DNA from 2 places in the Comamonas testosteroni genome. Region 2 is predicted to be linked to the other one. Evidence: predicted binding sites of a transcription regulator. Region 2 holds the regulator's gene; the other holds the start of a gene.

Region 1 (9,031 bases), 310 kb from region 2:
AGCACGATGACGCGGTCGCCTTTCTGCACGCCCAGGCCATGCAGATAGGCGGCCATGCGCTCCGTACCCTCGCACAGTTGCCTGTAGGTCGTGGTGCGCCCCAGAAACACCAGCGCGGCCTTGTCCGGATAACGCCGGGCATTGATAGCAAGGTTTTCCCAGACACTGGTCACGGGAACGGTGATGGAATGTGGCAGCCGATTGGGCCAAAACTTGTGGTGAGCGGGCATGAGTCAGGCAATCAGAAAAGCGTATACATAGTCCGGGTGGACTAATCAGTCCGCAAGACTAGGCCTGCAACCTCGGCCCGGCATCCGGGATGGCCCCAACAGTCGGTCACGCAGGTGACGGTCGGCGCGGCCTGACGCGGCTCAAGCTGGTCCGACCCCGCGCACTGGCTTACCATGCGCAAATGCCTCATGAATCGCGCCTGCAGCAGTCGCTGCGCCAGCTACTCGCCAGTCAGCGTACCGCCGCACTGGCCGTTCAGCCGCAGGCCGGCTCATCAGCCCCCGGATATCTCCCCGCCCCGGGCCTGTCGCTGGTGCCCTGGGCCTGGAGTGGCGAATTCAGCTGCCTGATACTGCATGTCAGTGCGCTGGCCAGTCATACACAGGCCATGGAGCAGCATCCTGCCGTCAGCCTGCTGGTGAGCAGGCCAGAGTCCGCTGGCGAAGCTGTGCATGCGCTGGAGCGCATCAGCATTCGGGGCGTGGCATCCACGCCCCCGCGCGACAGCGGCCTGTGGCAAGGCGCCCGTGCCAGCTATCTGACGCGCTTTCCCGAAGCCGAGCCCATGACGGCGCTGGGCGACTTTCGTTTTGTCTGCATCACGCCGCAAGGCGGCAGGCATGTCGCGGGCTTCGGCGCGGCGCGCGATGTGGACGAACACGATCTCATAGCCGCACTCAACCCGGCTGCCTAGCCTTTTCTGGCTCGGCCCGACCTGGATTGGCCAGTTTGAGCCTTGAGCACATGCTCGGCAATCAGGCACATGCAGGCCAGCGGCTGGCCCTGCACCAGGGCCTGAACATGGTCCTGCCAGATCTGCCCCTGCTGCTCCACGCTTGCGTCCAGAAAGCACTTCAGCATCTGATGCGGATCTGCACAGGCCTGATAGTGATAGGGATTGTGCCGCAGGCATGCCGCACGCAGATGCAGGCCCAACGCCTCCCAGGTCACCGCCCTGCCTTGCAGGCGCTGCCACTGATGCAGCAACTCATGGGCGAAGACGCCTGCCACCACAGGGTGGGCAAGCCGCAGCGGCTCATGCGGGTCCCGGTGCTCAAAAAAGCTGCGCGGCAGATAGATGCGCCCGCCGCCCAGGGAGAGCGCGCGCCTGGTATCGCCCAGACGCCGCACATGCAGACGCATGCCGGGCAGCAGTTCATCCAGCGTAGTGCCGAAAAGCCGCTGCGCGAAACCGGCCTCGACCGGCATCAGGCTTCGCCTCCAGAACATCATGCAACAGGCCGCGCGCAAGGAGGATTCCGCATCTCGGAGACTCCTGGCAGGTTCTAGAACTCGAAGACCTGGCCCGGCTGCGGAACCCGCACCGAGAAATGCAGGCGCTCGTGCAGCAGCGTGGCCAAGGCCAGGGAGGCATGCGGCTCCCCATGCACCACAAAGGTCTGCTGCGGTGGGCGGGTGAACGCGGCCGCCCAGTCCAACAGGGCCTGCTGGTCGGCATGGGCCGAAAAGCCACCCAGGGTATGGATGCCGGCACGGACCTCGACCTCATCTCCAAACAGGCGCACCAGCGTGGCACCGTCGACCAGCCTGCGACCCAGCGAACCTTCAGCCTGAAAACCGCAGATCACCACCGCACACTCGGGCCTCGACAGATTGTTCTTCAGATGATGCAGCACCCGCCCCGCATCGCACATGCCGCTGGCCGAGATGATGACCGCGCCGCTCTTGATGCGGTTGAGCTTGATGGAGTCCTCCACATCGCTGATGAAATGAATGTGCGGCGACTCCTTGAGTCTCCTGACGCTGCCCAGCAACTGCCTGGCCTCCTCGTCGAACACGCCGAAGTGCCGCAGCGTGATATCGGTGGCCGCAACCGCCATGGGCGAATCCACAAATATCTCTACCGGCGGCAGGCGTCGCTGCTGGATCAGCTGCAGAAAGTGATAGAGCAGCTCCTGCGTGCGCCCCACGGCAAATGCCGGGATGACCACATTGCCATGGGGAACCGTGCGCGTGACCACATCGACCAGCTCCTCCAGGGTATCGCCCGTGCTCTTGTGCTGCCGATCGCCATAGGTAGACTCGATGAGCAGCACATCGGCGTCCATGATCGGCGTGGGATCGCGCAGAATCACCCGCCCCGGCTGGCCCAGATCGCCGCTGGCCACCAGCTTGCGCGTGCCGCCATGGCCATCTGCCAGCCACAGCTCCACAATGGCCGAGCCAAGAATATGCCCGGCATCCTGAAAACGTAACGTCACCGCAGGATGGGGTTCGAAGCTCTGTCCATAGGCCCTGGCCTGGACCTGCTCCAGCGTGCTCGCCACATGGGCCAGCGAATACAGAGGAACCGTCAGCTCGCGCTCACGCCCCCGGCCTTCACGCCGACGCCGCGCCGCACGCTCGGCATCCATCATCTGGATATGGGCACTGTCCTTGAGCAAGACCTCGAGCAAGTCCTTGGTGGACAGCGTGGCATAGATAGGGCCCTTGAAGCCCTGGGCCACGAGCTTGGGCAGCAGGCCGCTGTGGTCGATATGCGCATGGGTCAGAACGACGAAGTCCAGGCCTGCGGCATCAAAGGCAAAGGCTTGCTGGTTGTGCTCGTCAGCCTCGCGGCCGCCCTGGGCCATGCCGCAGTCGATCAGAAAGCGACAGCCATGCGCCTCGACCAGAAAGCAGGACCCCGTGACCGACTGCGCCGCACCGTGAAAAGTGATGTTCATGAAGCATCCATTGACGATCCACATGGACCGCCAATGAATCTAGCACCACTGGCGCCTGCACCGCCAGTGCCTCAAGTCTTGCCTTGATGCCCATCAAACCGCTGAGCCTGTCCGGGCGCTGCAAATACCGGCTGGCTGAGCAGCAGGCGTCACAAGCCGGCAAACCGGCCGCCAGGGCGGACAGCGCAGCTATCGCCTCATCCGCGAGCCGCCTGCGGCTCGCCGCTGCCCCAGCCTCCGCCCAGTGCACGAATCAGGGCCACCGTGGCCGTGTACTGCGCAGTACGCACCTGCAAGGCCTGGCGCCGGTTACGCAGCTCGTTGCGGCGCGCATCCAGCAGCTCCAGCTGGCTGACCAGACCGTTGCGATAGCGCACATCCGAGAGGTGCGTGGCCCGCTCGGAAGACTGCACGGCCTGCCCCAGCACACGGGCCTGGCCCGAGAGCAGGCGCAAGGCACTGAGCTGATCCTCGACCTCCCGGAAGGCCGCGAGCACCTGGCCGCGCTGGGCTGCCACGGCGGCCTCCAGGCGCGCACGGGCGCCCTCTTCCTGCGCAGCGCGCTGGCCGCCGTCGAAGATGGGCAGGGACAGCAAGGCGCCTATGCCCCAGGAGCGCGCAGACCACTTGAACAGATCGCCGAGCTCCGGCGAGGCATAGCCGCCATTGCCCGTGAGCGTGATGGCGGGAAACCACGCGGCCTGGGCCACGCCCACGCGCGCCTGGGCCGCCAGCACCGATGCCTGGGCCGCCGACACATCGGGGCGGCGTGCCAGCACCGTGGCGGGCACGCCTGCCGGAATCACGGGCAGCGTTGCCGCCTGCGGCTGCGAAGCCAGCGAAAAACCGCTGGCCACATCGCCGACCAGCACGGCCAGCGCATGCGTGAGGGCCGCCTGCTGGCGCTCCAGCGCCAGCGTCTCGGCCTCGGTGGCCGAAACCTCGGTCTGCATGCGCGCCACATCCAGCTCGGCGGCATCGCCGGCACGGTAGCGCTTCTCGATCAGCGTCAGAGTCTCGCGATAGGCCGCCAGACTCTGCTCGACCAGTTGGCGCTCAGTCTGCAGCGAACGCAGCTGCAGATAGGTCTGGGCCACATCGGCCTGCACCATCAGGCGCGTGCTCTGCAGCAAGGCCTCGCGTGCATTGGCATCCTCGCGTGCCGCTTCGCTGGCCCGCGACAGCCTGCCGAACAGATCCGCTTCGTAGGAGAAGTTCAAGCCGGCCGTGACCAGGGTTGCGGGCTGCATGCCGTTCGCGGTGTTCACTCCGGCCTGACGGGCGGCACCGCCCCCGGTCGCGATCTGCGGCTGGCGCTGCGCATCGGCCGAGCGCAGCAGTGCCCGCGCTTCGGCCAGACGTGCCGCAGCGGTCTGCACATCGGTGTTGGCTTCACCCGCACGCTCCACCAGAGCGCTTAGTTCGGTGTCGGCAAATACCAGCCACCAGGCACCGCGCGGCTGGGCCTCGGCCGGGGCAGCCTGCGTCCAGCCTGCGGCTGCGGCCTGGGCGCTGAAGCTAGCGGGCACGGCAATGCCGGCATGCTCGGCCACCGTGGGCGGCGCACTGGCGCAACCCGCCAGCACCAGGGCTGCCGCCAGCGCGCTCAGGGACGGCATCAGGGATCGAATGCCTTGCATCGTTTTCATATCGGAATCCATGGTTGATTGGGCTTATTCGTCATGGCCGCGCGGCGCAGCAGGCATGGGCAGGACCGAGGCGCCGTGACCCGGCTCGCTGATCGGCGCCACATGGCTGCCATGCTGCTGCAGCGGACGGTTGCCGGCCAGGCGGCGCAGCACCACGTAGAACACGGGCGTGAGGAACAGGCCAAAGGCCGTCACACCGATCATGCCGGCGAACACCGCCACGCCCATGGCGCTGCGCATCTCGGCTCCCGCGCCCGTGGACAGCACCAAGGGCAGCACGCCCATGACAAAGGCCAGCGAGGTCATGAGGATGGGGCGCAGACGCAGGCGGCTGGCCTCGATGGCGGCCTGCACGGGCGAGCGGCCGGCAAATTCCAGCTCGCGGGCGAACTCCACGATCAGGATGGCGTTCTTGGCCGACAGTCCCACCAGCACGATGAGTCCGATCTGCGTGAACACATTGTTGTCGCCGCCGCTCAGCCACACGCCGGTCATGGCGGCCAGCAGGCCCATGGGCACGATGAGGATGATGGCAATCGGCAGGGTCAGGCTTTCGTACTGCGCCGCCAGCACCAGGAAGACCAGCAGGATGGCGATGGGGAACACCAGCACGGCGGAATTGCCGGCCAGGATTTCCTGGTAGGTCAGTTCGGTCCACTCGAAACCTATGCCGGGCGGCAGGGTTTCGGCGGCAATGCGTTCGACGGCTGCCTGGGCCTGGCCCGAGGAAAAGCCGGGCGCAGGCCCGCCATTCACATCGGCGGCCAGAAAGCCGTTGTAGCGCATGGCGCGTTCTGGCCCGAAGCTGGGTTCGAGCTTCATCAGCGCCGACAGCGGTACCATCTCGCCCGTGGTGGAGCGCACCTTGAGCAGGCCCACGTCCTCGGCGCGCGCCCGGTAGGCGGCATCGGCCTGGACGCGCACGCTGTAGGTGCGACCAAACTGGTTGAAGTCGTTGGCGTACAGGCTGCCCAGGTAGATCTGCAGTGTCTCGAAGATATCCGTCACGGGCACGCCGAGCTGGCGCGCCTTGGTGCGGTCAATGGCGGCATAGAGCTGGGGCACATTGACCTGCCAGCTGGTGAACAGGCCTGCCAGCTCCGGCGTCTGGTAGGCCTTGGCCATGAAAGCCTTGACGGCCGCGTCCATGGCGTCGTAACCCAGCGAGGCACGGTCCTCGATCTGCAGCTTGAAGCCGCCGGTCGTGCCTAGGCCAGCCACGGGCGGTGGCGGGAACATGGCGATGAAGGCTTCCTGGATGCTGCCAAAGGCCTGGTTGAGCTGGCCCGCCACGGCAGCGCCGCTCTGGTCGGCATGCGTGCGCTCGGCAAAGGGCTTGAGCGTGACAAAGACAATGCCCGAGTTGGAGCTGTTGGTGAAGCCGTTGATGGACAGCCCGGGGAAGGCGATGGCGTCTTCCACATTGGGATTGTTCTTGACGATCTCGCCCATGCGGCGGATCACGTCTTCCGTGCGGTCCAGCGTGGCGCCATCGGGCAGCTGGGCAAAGCCGACCAGATACTGCTTGTCCTGGGCCGGCACGAAACCGCCGGGCACCAGCTTGAACAGACCCCAGGTCGCGCCCACCAGCACGGCATAGATCACCAGCATCAGCGCCTTGCGACCGATGACGCGCTGCACGCCGCCGCTATAGGCATCGGAGCCGCGGCGGAACAAGGCATTGAAGCGGCGGAAAAAGCCGCCCAGCACCCGCTCCATGCCGCGTGTCAGTGCGTCCTTGGGAGCATCGTGGCCGCGCAGCAGCAGCGCGGAAAGCGCAGGCGACAGGGTCAGCGAGTTGATGGCCGAGATCACCGTCGAGATGGCGATGGTCACCGCGAACTGTCGATAGAACTGGCCCGTGAGGCCGCTGATGAAGGCCAGCGGCACAAACACGGCCACCAGCACCAGGGCGATGGCGATGATGGGCCCGCTCACCTCCTGCATGGCACGGTAGGTAGCCTGGCGCGGCGACAGACCGGCCTCGATGTTGCGTTCCACGTTCTCCACCACCACGATGGCGTCATCCACCACGATGCCGATGGCCAGCACCAGGCCGAACAGGCTCAGCGCGTTGATGGAAAAGCCCAGCAGGTGCAGCACGGCAAACGTCCCCACCACCGACACCGGCACGGCCAGCAGCGGAATGATGGAAGCGCGCCAGGTCTGCAGGAACAGAATCACCACCACCACCACCAGGGCCACGGCTTCCAGCAGGGTCTGGACCACGGACTTGATGGAGGCACGCACGAACTGCGTGGGGTCGTAGGCGATGCGGAACTCGACGCCCTCGGGCATGTGCTTTTGCAGCTCGGCCATGGTGGAGCGCACATTGGCCGAGATCTCCAGGGCGTTCGAGCCCGGGGCCTGGAACACGCCCATGCCCACGGCGGGGTCGTTGTTGAGCAGGGAGCGCAGGGAATAGTCGGCCGCGCCCAGCTCCAGCCTCGCCACGTCGCGCAGGCGCGTCACGGCGCCGTCGGCACCGGTCTTGACGATGATGTCGCCGAACTCCTCCTCGGTCTGCAGACGGCCCTGGGCATTGATGGACAGCTGCATGTCCACGCCGGGCAGGCCGGGCGAGGCGCCGACCACACCGGCCGCGGCCTGCACGTTCTGTCCGCGGATGGCGGCCACCACGTCGGCGGCCGATAGACCGCGCTGCGCCACCTTCTGCGGGTCCAGCCAGGCACGCATGGAATAGTCGCCGCCACCGAAGATCTGCACCTGGCCCACGCCCTGGATGCGCGCCAGACGGTCCTTCACATTGAGCACGGCATAGTTGCGCAGATAGTCGATGTCATAGCGCCCGTTGGGCGAGACCATGTGCACGACCATGGTCAGGTCGGGCGCGCTCTTGACCGTGGTGATGCCCAGGCGGCGCACTTCCTCGGGCAGGCGCGGCTCGGCCTGGGAGACGCGGTTCTGCACCAGCTGCTGGGCCTTGTCGGGATCGGTGCCCAGGGCGAAGGTCACGGTCAGCGTCATCACGCCGTCGGTCGTGGCCTGGCTGCCCATGTAGAGCATGCCTTCCACGCCGTTGATGGATTCCTCCAGCGGCGTGGCCACGGTTTCGGCAATCACCTTGGGATTGGCGCCCGGGTACTGGGCTCGCACCACCACCGAAGGGGGAGCGACCTCGGGATATTCCGAGATCGGCAGCGTTCGCATGGCGATCAGGCCAGCGAGAAAGATGAGCACCGACAGCACACCCGCAAAAATCGGGCGGTCGATGAAAAATCGGGAAAGGTTCATGGTGTCGGAGGATTAAGGGTTCTCAGACCGTGGGCTGCTTGGCGGCGCCGCGGCCGTCGGCCAGCTCGGCCTTGGCGTCCATGGGCACGTCCTGCGGCGCGACCACCACGCCGGGGCGCACACGCTGCAGTCCGTTGACAACGATGCGCTCGCCGGCCTTGAGGCCGGAAGTGACCACGCGCAGGCCGTCCACCGGCGCGCCCAGTTGCACCTCCCGGTACTCGGCCTTGTTGTCGGCGCCAATCACCAGCACGAATTTCTTGCTCTGGTCCGTGCCCACGGCGCGCTCGTTGATGAGCACGGCCTGGGTGGTCTGTGGCTGACCCATGCGGATCCGCGCGAACTGGCCGGCCATGAGCGTGCCGTCCACATTGCCGAACACGGCGCGCACACGCACCGTGCCACTCTTGGCATCGACCTGGTTGTCTATGAGCTGCAGATGACCGGCATAGGGTGTGCCGCCGCTGGTGCCCACACCCATCTGCACGGGAATGGTTTCAATCAGCGCACGCGTGCTGCGTCCCTGGCTTGCGCTTTGCAGACCCTGCAGCGCCTGGGCCACGATCTGCTCGTCGGCATCGAAGCTGGCATACATCGGGTCCACCGACACCAGGGTGGTCAGCACCGGCGCTCCGGCTCCCGAGCTCACAAGATTGCCCACCGTGACCTCGATGCGGCCCACGCGCCCGCTCACCGGAGCCTTGACCTGGGTGTAGCCCAGATTCAGCTTGGCGGTCTGCAGCGCCGCCTGGGCGGCGCGCAGATTCGCATCAGCCTCGCGCCGGGCATTCACGCGCTCGTCGTATTCCTTCTGCGCGATCGCCCGCTCGTCCCACAGACGCGTGGCGCGCTCGGACTCGCTCTGGGTATAAGCCATGCGCGCCTTGGCGGCAACGACCTGGGCTTCGGCGCGATCGACTTCTGCCACATAGGGAGCCGGGTCCACGGTGAACAGCAGATCACCGGCCTTGACCAGCGCACCTTCCTTGAAATGCACGGCCTGCACTGCGCCCGAGACGCGCGGCTGCACATCCACGCGCTGCACTGCTTCGAGGCGGCCGGAGAATTCATTCCACAGCGTCACGTCCTGCTGCAGAACCTGGGCTGCCGAGACCGGCACGGCCGGCGCGGCGGCCTGCGCAGCCGGCGCTTCCGCGTGCGATGCCTGCAGGCCCAGCATGGCGGCGGTCGTGGCGATCACGGCAGCGG
Region 2 (9,031 bases):
AGCCCGGCGGATAGACCCCCAAGGTCTGCACGAATGCCTTGAGCACATCGGGCGCATATCGCTGGCGATACTGTCCGTACAGTGCAGCCATGGCTTCATGGGGCGTCATTTCGTTGCCTTGCAGTGGCAGATTGCACAAGCGCTCAAAATTATTGACCAGCGCCAGGATCTGTCCGGCAATGTCCATGTCTTCGGCCAGCAAGCCAAGTGGAAAGCCTGACCCATCGGCCCATTCATGATGCTGGGCGATGGCCGTCGTGACGGAAGGGGGATAGCCCATGGATAGCGCCAGTGCCACCGACTCTCCGACATGGCGCGCATACACGGTCTCTCGCAGAGGCGTGCGGCCCGTGCCCTGATTCAGTGCATTGGCCGACGCGGAAATCTCAAGCCCTGGCTTGCCGATGTCATGCAACAGGGCTGCCGTGCCCAGATCCTTCAATATGTCATCGCACAGGCCCAGCGTCTTACCCAGCAGCAGGCTCAGTACAGAGACGTTGACACCATGAACGCCAAAGGTGGCGCCACCCGTATCCGCGAGCAGATGCAAACTCAGATCACGAGCCTGCGCCAGTTTGACGACTTGCTGCGCAACCAGCATATCCGTCGTTGTCCGCGCCTTCTCGGGGTTGGCTGGCAACAAGGCCTGCACGTCATCAAATACGGAAACCGCGCCCAGAAACCTGGATTGCACGCCCAAGATACTGTTGCGCCATGCATGCGCATCATTCTCAGGGGGGACAGGAGCGAGTTGAGGGTCTGCGGCCGGAGGCGCAGCCTCTGCTTCCAGATCGCTTCTGGATAGATCAACCTGAACTGCCTTGAGCTTCAAGGTCCTGAGTGTCTGCAACTGCTCTTCATTGACAATCTTGAAGCTGCTGACGGGAAACGGGTGGCGCAACCAGCCAGTCTCCAGATGGACATACATGCCAATTCGCAGTTGTCCGATATCAATAGCAACGAAACGATTCACTTTGAGCGCTACACACAAGATAAGACATTATTCCGCAGTTCCATGACTGCTCAAGCATGACTAGGGTCTGTTGGGATGCAAACTGCACCAACATTCCCTTCCTGTGTGACTTATCGGCACCAAAGGCTGGGTTTGTAGACCAGATCCATCCACAAAGCCCAACTCGCAACACCAATCAGCATCAGACCCGCAATTCTGGTGCCCCAGCGCGCCCGCAATGTATTGAGATGCGACTGCCCCAGTTGCCACAACCAGGGACCCGCCAGCAGCCACACTGCGCCGCCAACGGCAAAGGCTGTCATGGACAGAGCACCTTGCCAGACTCCGCCACTCAGCGCGGCCACCAGCACTGCCGAATACAGCAAGCCGCAAGGCATCAGGGCCCAGGCAAAGCCCGCGGCCAGACTCCCTCCTGGGGCGACGACCCAGGGCTGGACCCTGGTCCAGACAGAACGCCCCGCCTGCTCCAGCCACACCGGTTGTCGCGCCTGCACCACCATGGCCAGACCCCAGGCCATGACCGCGACATGCATCAGCGTCCACAGCTTCTGCAAGGCCGTTGTCTGGCTGGTCAGCCAGGCCAGACTCTCCATGGCCACGGCAGCCACTCCGCCCAGCAGGGCATAACCAGCAATGCGTCCCAGATGAAACAGACTGGTACGCAGCCATTGGCGTTTTTGCAGGCCGTGCAAGGCGATGACCTGGCCGTCGCTGGTAGGCCTTGCACCCGTCACAACGCTGCAGGGTGCAGCGCACATCACAAGACAATGGGGCCCACCCACGAGCCCCATGATCAAAGCAGTCCAGACCAGCGAAAACAACATGCGCTAGATGATGCGCGAAAAGCGCGCGCGGTTTCGGTCGGCCTGCAAATATCGATCAAACAGCATGGCTACTCCGCGCACAAAAAACCAGCCCAGGCCCGTGACCTTGAAGCCCTCGTCGGATAGCTGAACCAGGCCATTGCGCTGCATTTCCGCCAGTGCTGCCAGCTCCCGAGCAAAGTACTCGCGGAAATTGATCAGCCAGGCCTGCTCCATCGGCTCATACAGGACGGAGCCCTGACACATGATGGCCATGATGATGGCTCTGCGCACCAGATCGTCACGCGAGAGCGCCAATCCGCGCTGCACGGGCAGCATGCCGCCATCAATGGCGTCGTAATACTCTTCCAGGGTCTTGACGTTCTGGCTGTAGGTGGCGCCCACCTTGCCGATGGCCGATACGCCCAACGCAATCAGGTCGCAATCGGGCTGGGTGCTGTAGCCCTGGAAATTGCGATGCAGGCGCCCCTGGCGCTTGGCGACGGCCAGAGAGTCGTCGGGCAGCGCAAAGTGATCCATGCCCACATAGACATAGCCGCCATTCATGAAGGCATCAATTGCGCCGGAGAGCATGTTCAGCTTGTCCTGTCCCATGGGCAAGTCAGCGGATGCAATACGCCTTTGCGGCTTGAAGCGCTCAGGCAGATGCGCATAGGCATACAACGCAATGCGGTCGGGACGCAGCTCATTGACCTGGGCCAGCGTTCGCGCAAAAGACTCGGTTGTCTGCTTGGGCAGACCGTAGATCAGGTCCACATTGATGGAGACAAAGCCCAGACGGCGGGCCTCGGCCACCAACTCAAAGACTTGCTCGGCGGGCTGCTCCCGGTGCACCGCTTTCTGCACTGCGGGATCAAAATCCTGCACGCCAAAGCTCAGGCGATTGAAGCCCATGTCCTTGAGTGCCTTCAACCTCTCGTTGCTGACCGTGCGCGGATCGACCTCGATGGAATACTCGCCGGCTGGATCGAGCTTGAAATGCTCACGCATCAGAAGCATCAGCTGCCGCAGCTCGGCATCGCTGAAGAAGGTCGGCGTGCCGCCTCCCAGATGCAGCTGGCTTACCAACTGGCCTTTACCGCAATGCTCGGTATGCATGGCCAGTTCACGGCTCAGATAATCCAGATACTCGGCAGCCTTCTCATGATGCTTGGTCACGATCTTGTTGCAGGCGCAGTAATAGCAAAGCGACTCGCAAAACGGCACATGCACATAAACGGACAGGGGCAAGGCACGTGAGCCCGAATGCGTCTTGCGCTGTTTCAATGCCAGGATATAGTCATCTGCACCAAAAGCCTCAACAAAACGGTCGGCTGTTGGGAATGATGTGTAGCGTGGGCCGGGGATATCAAAGCGGCTCAGCAACTCAGGCGTGACTGCGGTCATAACTGGGAGTTAGGGTGCGCCCACACTCTGTATAGAGCAGATTTCAATGGAAATCAGATCCTGAAAATCATGCCCGAAATAGGCAAAAGCGCATGTTTTTGAACGAATACGGGCAATGTGCCCCAAGGCAATCACCCTGTCCTTGATGAAAATCAAGAGACATCAAGGCGAGTGCTGCGACAATTTGATCCATCTCATCTTCAACCACGAGGTCAACGACCGGCGCGACTCTCCACTCTGTGTCTGTCTGCGCCGTTGCTAAAAGCCCATGAATCTTCAGACCATCAAAGCATCCTGCTCCAACTGCAATCTGCGTGAACTGTGCATGCCCATGGGCCTGGACGATGAACAAATGGAGCGTATTGACGAGATTGTGGCCACGCGCCGCAAGGTCAAGCGCGGCGGGCTGCTATTTCGCAATGGAGAAGAGTTCACCTCGCTGTACGCCATTCGCACCGGCTTCTTCAAGACCAGCGTGGCCACTGAAGACGGACGCGACCAGGTCACAGGCTTTCAGATGGCCGGCGAGATCATTGGCCTGGACGGCATCGTCAACGACCACCACACCTGCGATGCCGTGGCCCTGGAAGATGCCGAAGTCTGCATCATGCCTTTCGACAAGCTCGAGCAGCTCTCGCGCGAAGTCACGGCGCTGCAAAATCATGTGCACAAGGTCATGAGCCGCGAAATCGTGCGCGAGCATGGCGTAATGCTGCTGCTGGGCAGCATGCGCGCCGAAGAGCGTCTGGCAGCCTTTGTGCTGAACCTGGTGCAGCGTCTGTCGGCACGCGGCTTTTCGAAGTCGGAGTTGGTGCTGCGCATGACGCGTGAAGAAATCGGCAGCTATCTGGGCCTCAAGCTGGAGACCGTGAGCCGCACCTTCTCCAAGTTCGCCGAGGAAGGCATCATCGAAGTCAGACAGCGCCATCTGCGCATTCTGGATACCGATGCGCTCAAGCGCATCGTCAACAGCCAGCAATGCCAGGGCTAAGTTCAGACAGCGGGCTTTTTTGATGGCAGCGAATGCCTGCCAGAAGCTTCCCGCCGCCGAGGCCGCCGGCACAGAGAGCGACCAAGCACCATCCGGGGCCGCCACCGGCCCCGAAACTGCGGCCCTGTGCGCAGCGCTTCACTCGACCAGGGGCTCCGAGACTATGCCCTGGTTCAGATCGCTGGCCGAACGCCCCAACATGACAGTCATCAGTCCGCTGGCCACGGCGACCGCCCAGAAGGCAAAAAAGGCCAGGGTGTAAATGGCATTGCGCGACCATTCCAGAGGCGAGCCCAGCCAGTGCATGTCCAGCGGGTCCACAAAGGCAAATACCACCATTTCCATGATTGCCGCGGCCAGAAAAGCCGGCCAGACAATCCACATCCAGCGTCGAGCATCCATCGCGATTCTCCTTGGCCTGTGGTTTTGAACCCATTTTGCACAATTGCCATGACCTTCCCTGCCATACCAAGGGCATGCACTCAGATAGGAAACCCTGAACCGCTATTATTTAAAGAGCTTCCAGTGCATTCTTTGTATTGACTTAAGGTCAATATCTATCTGAAATAAGCTTTGATAAAGCGCTATGCGCTCCTGATATTGAACCCGCCCGGCCATCCTTTGCCGGTTTTTGAGCACTGCAGACAACCGTCCGACTCTGCGGTCGACCAAGACATAGAGCTCCGCCACGACCGGCCGTGCTCCAGAAAAGTCTGCAACCATAGGCGTAAAAAAAGGCCGCGGAAGCGGCCTTGAGGATGATGCGTTGAAATCGCAGTCAGCGATCCAGCGGATGATCCTTGGCTGGCGTCGCGGCATGGTTGCGCCCCGTCACTGCCGGCGCCAGGCTTTTTTCACTTTCGCTCAGGCGCTGGTTGATTTCCATGCCATGGCGGTAGTAGTCAGGGTCAATCACGGGATCGGGCCTGCTCATTGCGATGTATGCGGTGACAAAGCCGGCAATCACCACGATCACCGGGCCGGCGATGATGAGCCAGACATGGGCAAACTTCCACCAGGGCTTGCCGTCCTCAGGGTGGATGATCTTGGCCGTTTGCGAGACCTTGGCTTGTGCTGCCAACATGATGAAACCTCTTTCCAAAATTCTGACCACCCAGGCACGCATGGCAGGGTGGCATCAATTGTTGCCGATTGGCGGTGCCCTTGTCCGGCCTCCGTGATGGCTCATGAAGACCGGCAAGACTTGGCATTAACGCGGCACCAGGAACACCGTCTTTTCGGAAATACGCCCTGCTCCGGCAGTCACTGCATCCACATTGAAGTGTACGGGGTGCGAGCCGGGAGTGGCTGAGCCATACGGAATCTGCAGCCGCACCGCAATGCCACGTGTCTCTGCAGGGCCAACGCTCACTTCCTGATCGGATGCGACCTCCAGATTCTCCAGGCCCTCGGCGCTGATACGGTAGCGCTGCTCGGACTCGGTGGCGTTCATGATCTGCAGACGGTAGACGTTCTCCAGCTTGCCGCCCGCCACGATGCGCGAAAGCGCGGCACGGTCGCGAATCACGTCGACCTTGAGCGGCTCGCGCAGCACCAGACTGGCGATCATGGCGGCGCTGAGGGCTACCAGCACGGCCGAGTAGATCAGCACGCGCGGACGGAAAATGCGGCGAATCACCTGCACCTGCTTCCAGGCCTTGGCCACGGCATTCTGAGTGGTCAACCGGATCAGGCCACGCGGATACTCCATCTTGTCCATCACGGAGTTGCAGGCATCGATGCACAGACCGCAGCCGATGCACTCATACTGCAGCCCCTTGCGGATGTCGATGCCCACAGGGCAGACCTGAACGCAAAGCTTGCAATCTATGCAGTCCCCCAGGCCTTGTGCCTTGTAGTCAACGTCTTTCTTGCGCGGGCCGCGCGCTTCACCACGCTGGGCGTCGTAGCTGACGATCATGGTGTCCTTGTCGAACATGGCGCTCTGGAAGCGTGCATAGGGGCACATGTACTTGCAGACCTGCTCGCGCATATAGCCGGCATTGCCGTAGGTTGCGAACCCGTAGAACGCCACCCAGAAAATCTGCCAGCCGCCCTGGAAGGCCATCAGCTCCACACCCAGTTCACGGATGGGCACGAAGTAGCCGACAAAGGTGAAGCCTGTCCAAAGAGACAGAACGATCCAGAGAAACTGCTTGAGCGACTTCTTCCAGATTTTCTCGAAGGTCCAACCATGCTTGTCGATACGCATGCGGGCACTGCGATCGCCTTCGACCTTGCTCTCGATCCACATGAAGATCTCGGTGTAGACCGTCTGCGGACAGGAGAAGCCACACCACAGACGCCCGGCCACGGCGGTAAACAGGAACAGCCCCAGCGCGCTGATGATCAGCAGCCCCGTCAGATAGATGAAGTCCTGCGGATACAGCACCAGTCCGAACAGATAGAAGCGCCGCGCCCCGAGGTCGAACAGCACCATCTGGCGCTCACCCCACTGCAGCCAGGGCAGACCGTAGAAGACGATCTGGGTCAGGAACACCATGATCCAGCGCCAGCGCGAGAAGACGCCGCTGATGGCGCGCGAGTACACCTTCTGTTCGGAGGCGAACATGGGCATATATTCCTGACCGCCGTCCACAGGCTCAGCCGTGATCGGAATGACTTTGCGAGGTTTCTCCGGATCGCAGGGCATCGCAGTTCCTTAATATTTTTGTAATTACTGAAAATTCAAATGCGAAAAAGGCGGTGCCTCGGCACCGCCTTCATCACCCGTCTTACTTCCGGGCGCTTGCGTTGGACAGCCCCCAGACATAGGAAGCCAGCACCGCGATCTGCGCCTCGGTCAGCTTGTCCTTCTGAGCAGGCATCTCGTTCATCTTGCCATGGTTGACCATGTCGACAATGACGGACTCGCCCCAGCCATGCAGCCAGATGTCATCGGTCAGGTTGGGTGCGCCAAGCGCCTGGTTACCCTTGCCGTCCATGCCGTGGCAAGCCGCGCAGGCCACGAACTTGGACTTGCCCTGCGAAGCCTTGACGGCATCGTGGGGGCTGCCCGACAGGCTCAGCACATAGTGCGCCACATTGCGCACATCTTCCGCCGAGCCCACGGCTGCCGCCATGGGAGGCATCACGCCGATGCGGCCGTTGGTGATGGTTTCCTTGATCTTGTCGGGCGTGCCGCCATGCAGCCAGTCACCGTCGCCCAGATTGGGGAAGCTCTTGCTGCCGCGCGCATCGGAGCCGTGGCATTGCGCGCAGTTGTTCATGAACAGACGCTCGCCGATGGCCATGGCCTGGGGGTCCTTGGCCATTTCTTCGGTGGGCATGCTGACGAACTTGGCGTACATGGGCTCCAGGTCGACACGGGCCTTCTCCATTTCCTTGTCATAGGCACCATACTGGGTCCAGTCCAGCTCGCCCTTGAAGGAACCCAGACCTGGATAGGCCACCAGATAGGCCAGGCTGAAGACCACGGTGATCACGAACAGCCCCATCCACCACTTGGGCATGGGGTTGTTGAGCTCGCGCAGGTCTTCGTCCCAGACGTGACCGGTGGTGTTGTCCGTGGAAGGAACGACCTTGCGGCGCGCCACCAGCACCAGCAGCAAGAAGCAGCCGAGGATGCCGATCAGCGAAACGGCCGCGATATACACGGACCAGAAGTTGTTAAAGAAGTCGCTCATGGGATGTTCTCGTTGTAGTGATCAGACTCAGTCTTCCAGGAATGGAACCTGAGCTGCCTCGTCAAAACGGGCCTGGTTGCGGCGGGCATACGCCCACCACCAGATACCCACGAAGCACGCCAGCGATGCCAGTGTGGCCAGAACACGCATGGTGGTGATATCCATTTTCCAGTCCCTCCTCTGTTACTTGACGGCGCGACCCAGGACCTGCAGATAGGCAATCACTGCCTCCATCTCGGTCTTGTCCTTGACTTCGGCCTGAGCACCAGCGATCTCCGCATCGGTGTAGGGCACGCCCACCTTGCGCAGCGCGCTCATGCGCGTTGCCACGGCCGTGTCATCCACCTTGTTGGCTTCCAGCCAGGAGTAAGCAGGCATGTTGGACTCGGGCACCACATCACGCGGGTTGTTCAGGTGGATGCGATGCCATTCGTCGCTGTACTTGCCGCCCACACGGTGCAGGTCGGGGCCGGTGCGCTTGGAGCCCCACTGGAAGGGGTGGTCGTACACGAACTCGCCCGCCACCGAGTAGTGGCCGTAGCGCATGGTCTCGGCGCGGAAGGGACGGATCATCTGCGAGTGGCAGTTGTAGCAACCCTCGCGCAGATAGACGTCGCGTCCCATCAGCTGCAGCGGCGTGTAGGGCTTGAGACCCGCCACGGCTTCGGTCGTGGACTTCTGGAAGAACAGCGGCACGATTTCCACCAGGCCACCAATGGTCAGCACGAACAGCGTCAGCGCGATCAGCAAAAAGTTGCTGGTCTCGATCTTCTCGTGCGAAAAGCTCTTGGGAGCTGCGTTATTTTGATCAGACATTGCTTTTGCTCCTCAATGCTCAGGCGTGAGCCACCACGGCAGGCACTGCCACCTTGACGGAACGGCCGGCCATTGCGGTCTTCCAGGTGTTCCATGCCATCACCAGCATGCCGCCCAGATACAGCAGACCGCCAGTCACGCGAATCACATAGAAGGGATAGGTCGCCTTCACGCTTTCCACGAAGGTGTAGGTCAGCGTGCCGTCGGGGTTGACGGCGCGCCACATCAGGCCCTGCATCACACCGGCAATCCACATTGCGGCGATGTACAGCACGATGCCGATGGTCGCCATCCAGAAGTGCAGCTCGATCGCGGGCACGGAGTGCATTTTTTCGCGGCCGAAGAGGCGGGGAATCAGGTAGTACAGAGAGCCCATGGTGATCAGACCCACCCA

Evidence for each region. Region 2 encodes FNR, which switches genes on or off when oxygen is low (the NO sensors DNR and NnrR bind a similar motif). Its sites were predicted from a motif close to TTGATNNNNATCAA; they were not measured.
Region 1: F0P97_RS11860 (MBL fold metallo-hydrolase RNA specificity domain-containing protein) is a predicted target of FNR. The motif match lies at 3,002-3,015, and genes of this name have one in related genera.

Annotation. Positions count from the first base shown of each region.
Region 1 covers NZ_CP043568.1:2,604,578-2,613,608, reverse strand. Annotated here, with positions in the region: gene F0P97_RS11875 (long-chain fatty acid--CoA ligase) at 1-230, opposite strand, end outside; gene F0P97_RS11870 (pyridoxamine 5'-phosphate oxidase) at 413-925, shown strand; gene F0P97_RS11865 (hypothetical protein) at 922-1,440, opposite strand; gene F0P97_RS11860 (MBL fold metallo-hydrolase RNA specificity domain-containing protein) at 1,518-2,918, opposite strand; gene F0P97_RS11855 (efflux transporter outer membrane subunit) at 3,116-4,579, opposite strand; gene F0P97_RS11850 (efflux RND transporter permease subunit) at 4,592-7,822, opposite strand; gene F0P97_RS11845 (efflux RND transporter periplasmic adaptor subunit) at 7,845-9,031, opposite strand, start outside.
Region 2 covers NZ_CP043568.1:2,291,017-2,300,047, reverse strand. Annotated here, with positions in the region: gene F0P97_RS10500 (HD-GYP domain-containing protein) at 1-973, opposite strand, end outside; gene F0P97_RS10495 (sulfite exporter TauE/SafE family protein) at 1,084-1,797, opposite strand; gene hemN (oxygen-independent coproporphyrinogen III oxidase) at 1,801-3,183, opposite strand; gene fnr (fumarate/nitrate reduction transcriptional regulator Fnr) at 3,452-4,174, shown strand; gene F0P97_RS10480 (hypothetical protein) at 4,313-4,576, opposite strand; gene F0P97_RS10475 (FixH family protein) at 4,953-5,258, opposite strand; gene ccoG (cytochrome c oxidase accessory protein CcoG) at 5,385-6,827, opposite strand; gene ccoP (cytochrome-c oxidase, cbb3-type subunit III) at 6,910-7,821, opposite strand; gene F0P97_RS10460 (cbb3-type cytochrome oxidase subunit 3) at 7,849-7,986, opposite strand; gene ccoO (cytochrome-c oxidase, cbb3-type subunit II) at 8,005-8,637, opposite strand; gene ccoN (cytochrome-c oxidase, cbb3-type subunit I) at 8,657-9,031, opposite strand, start outside.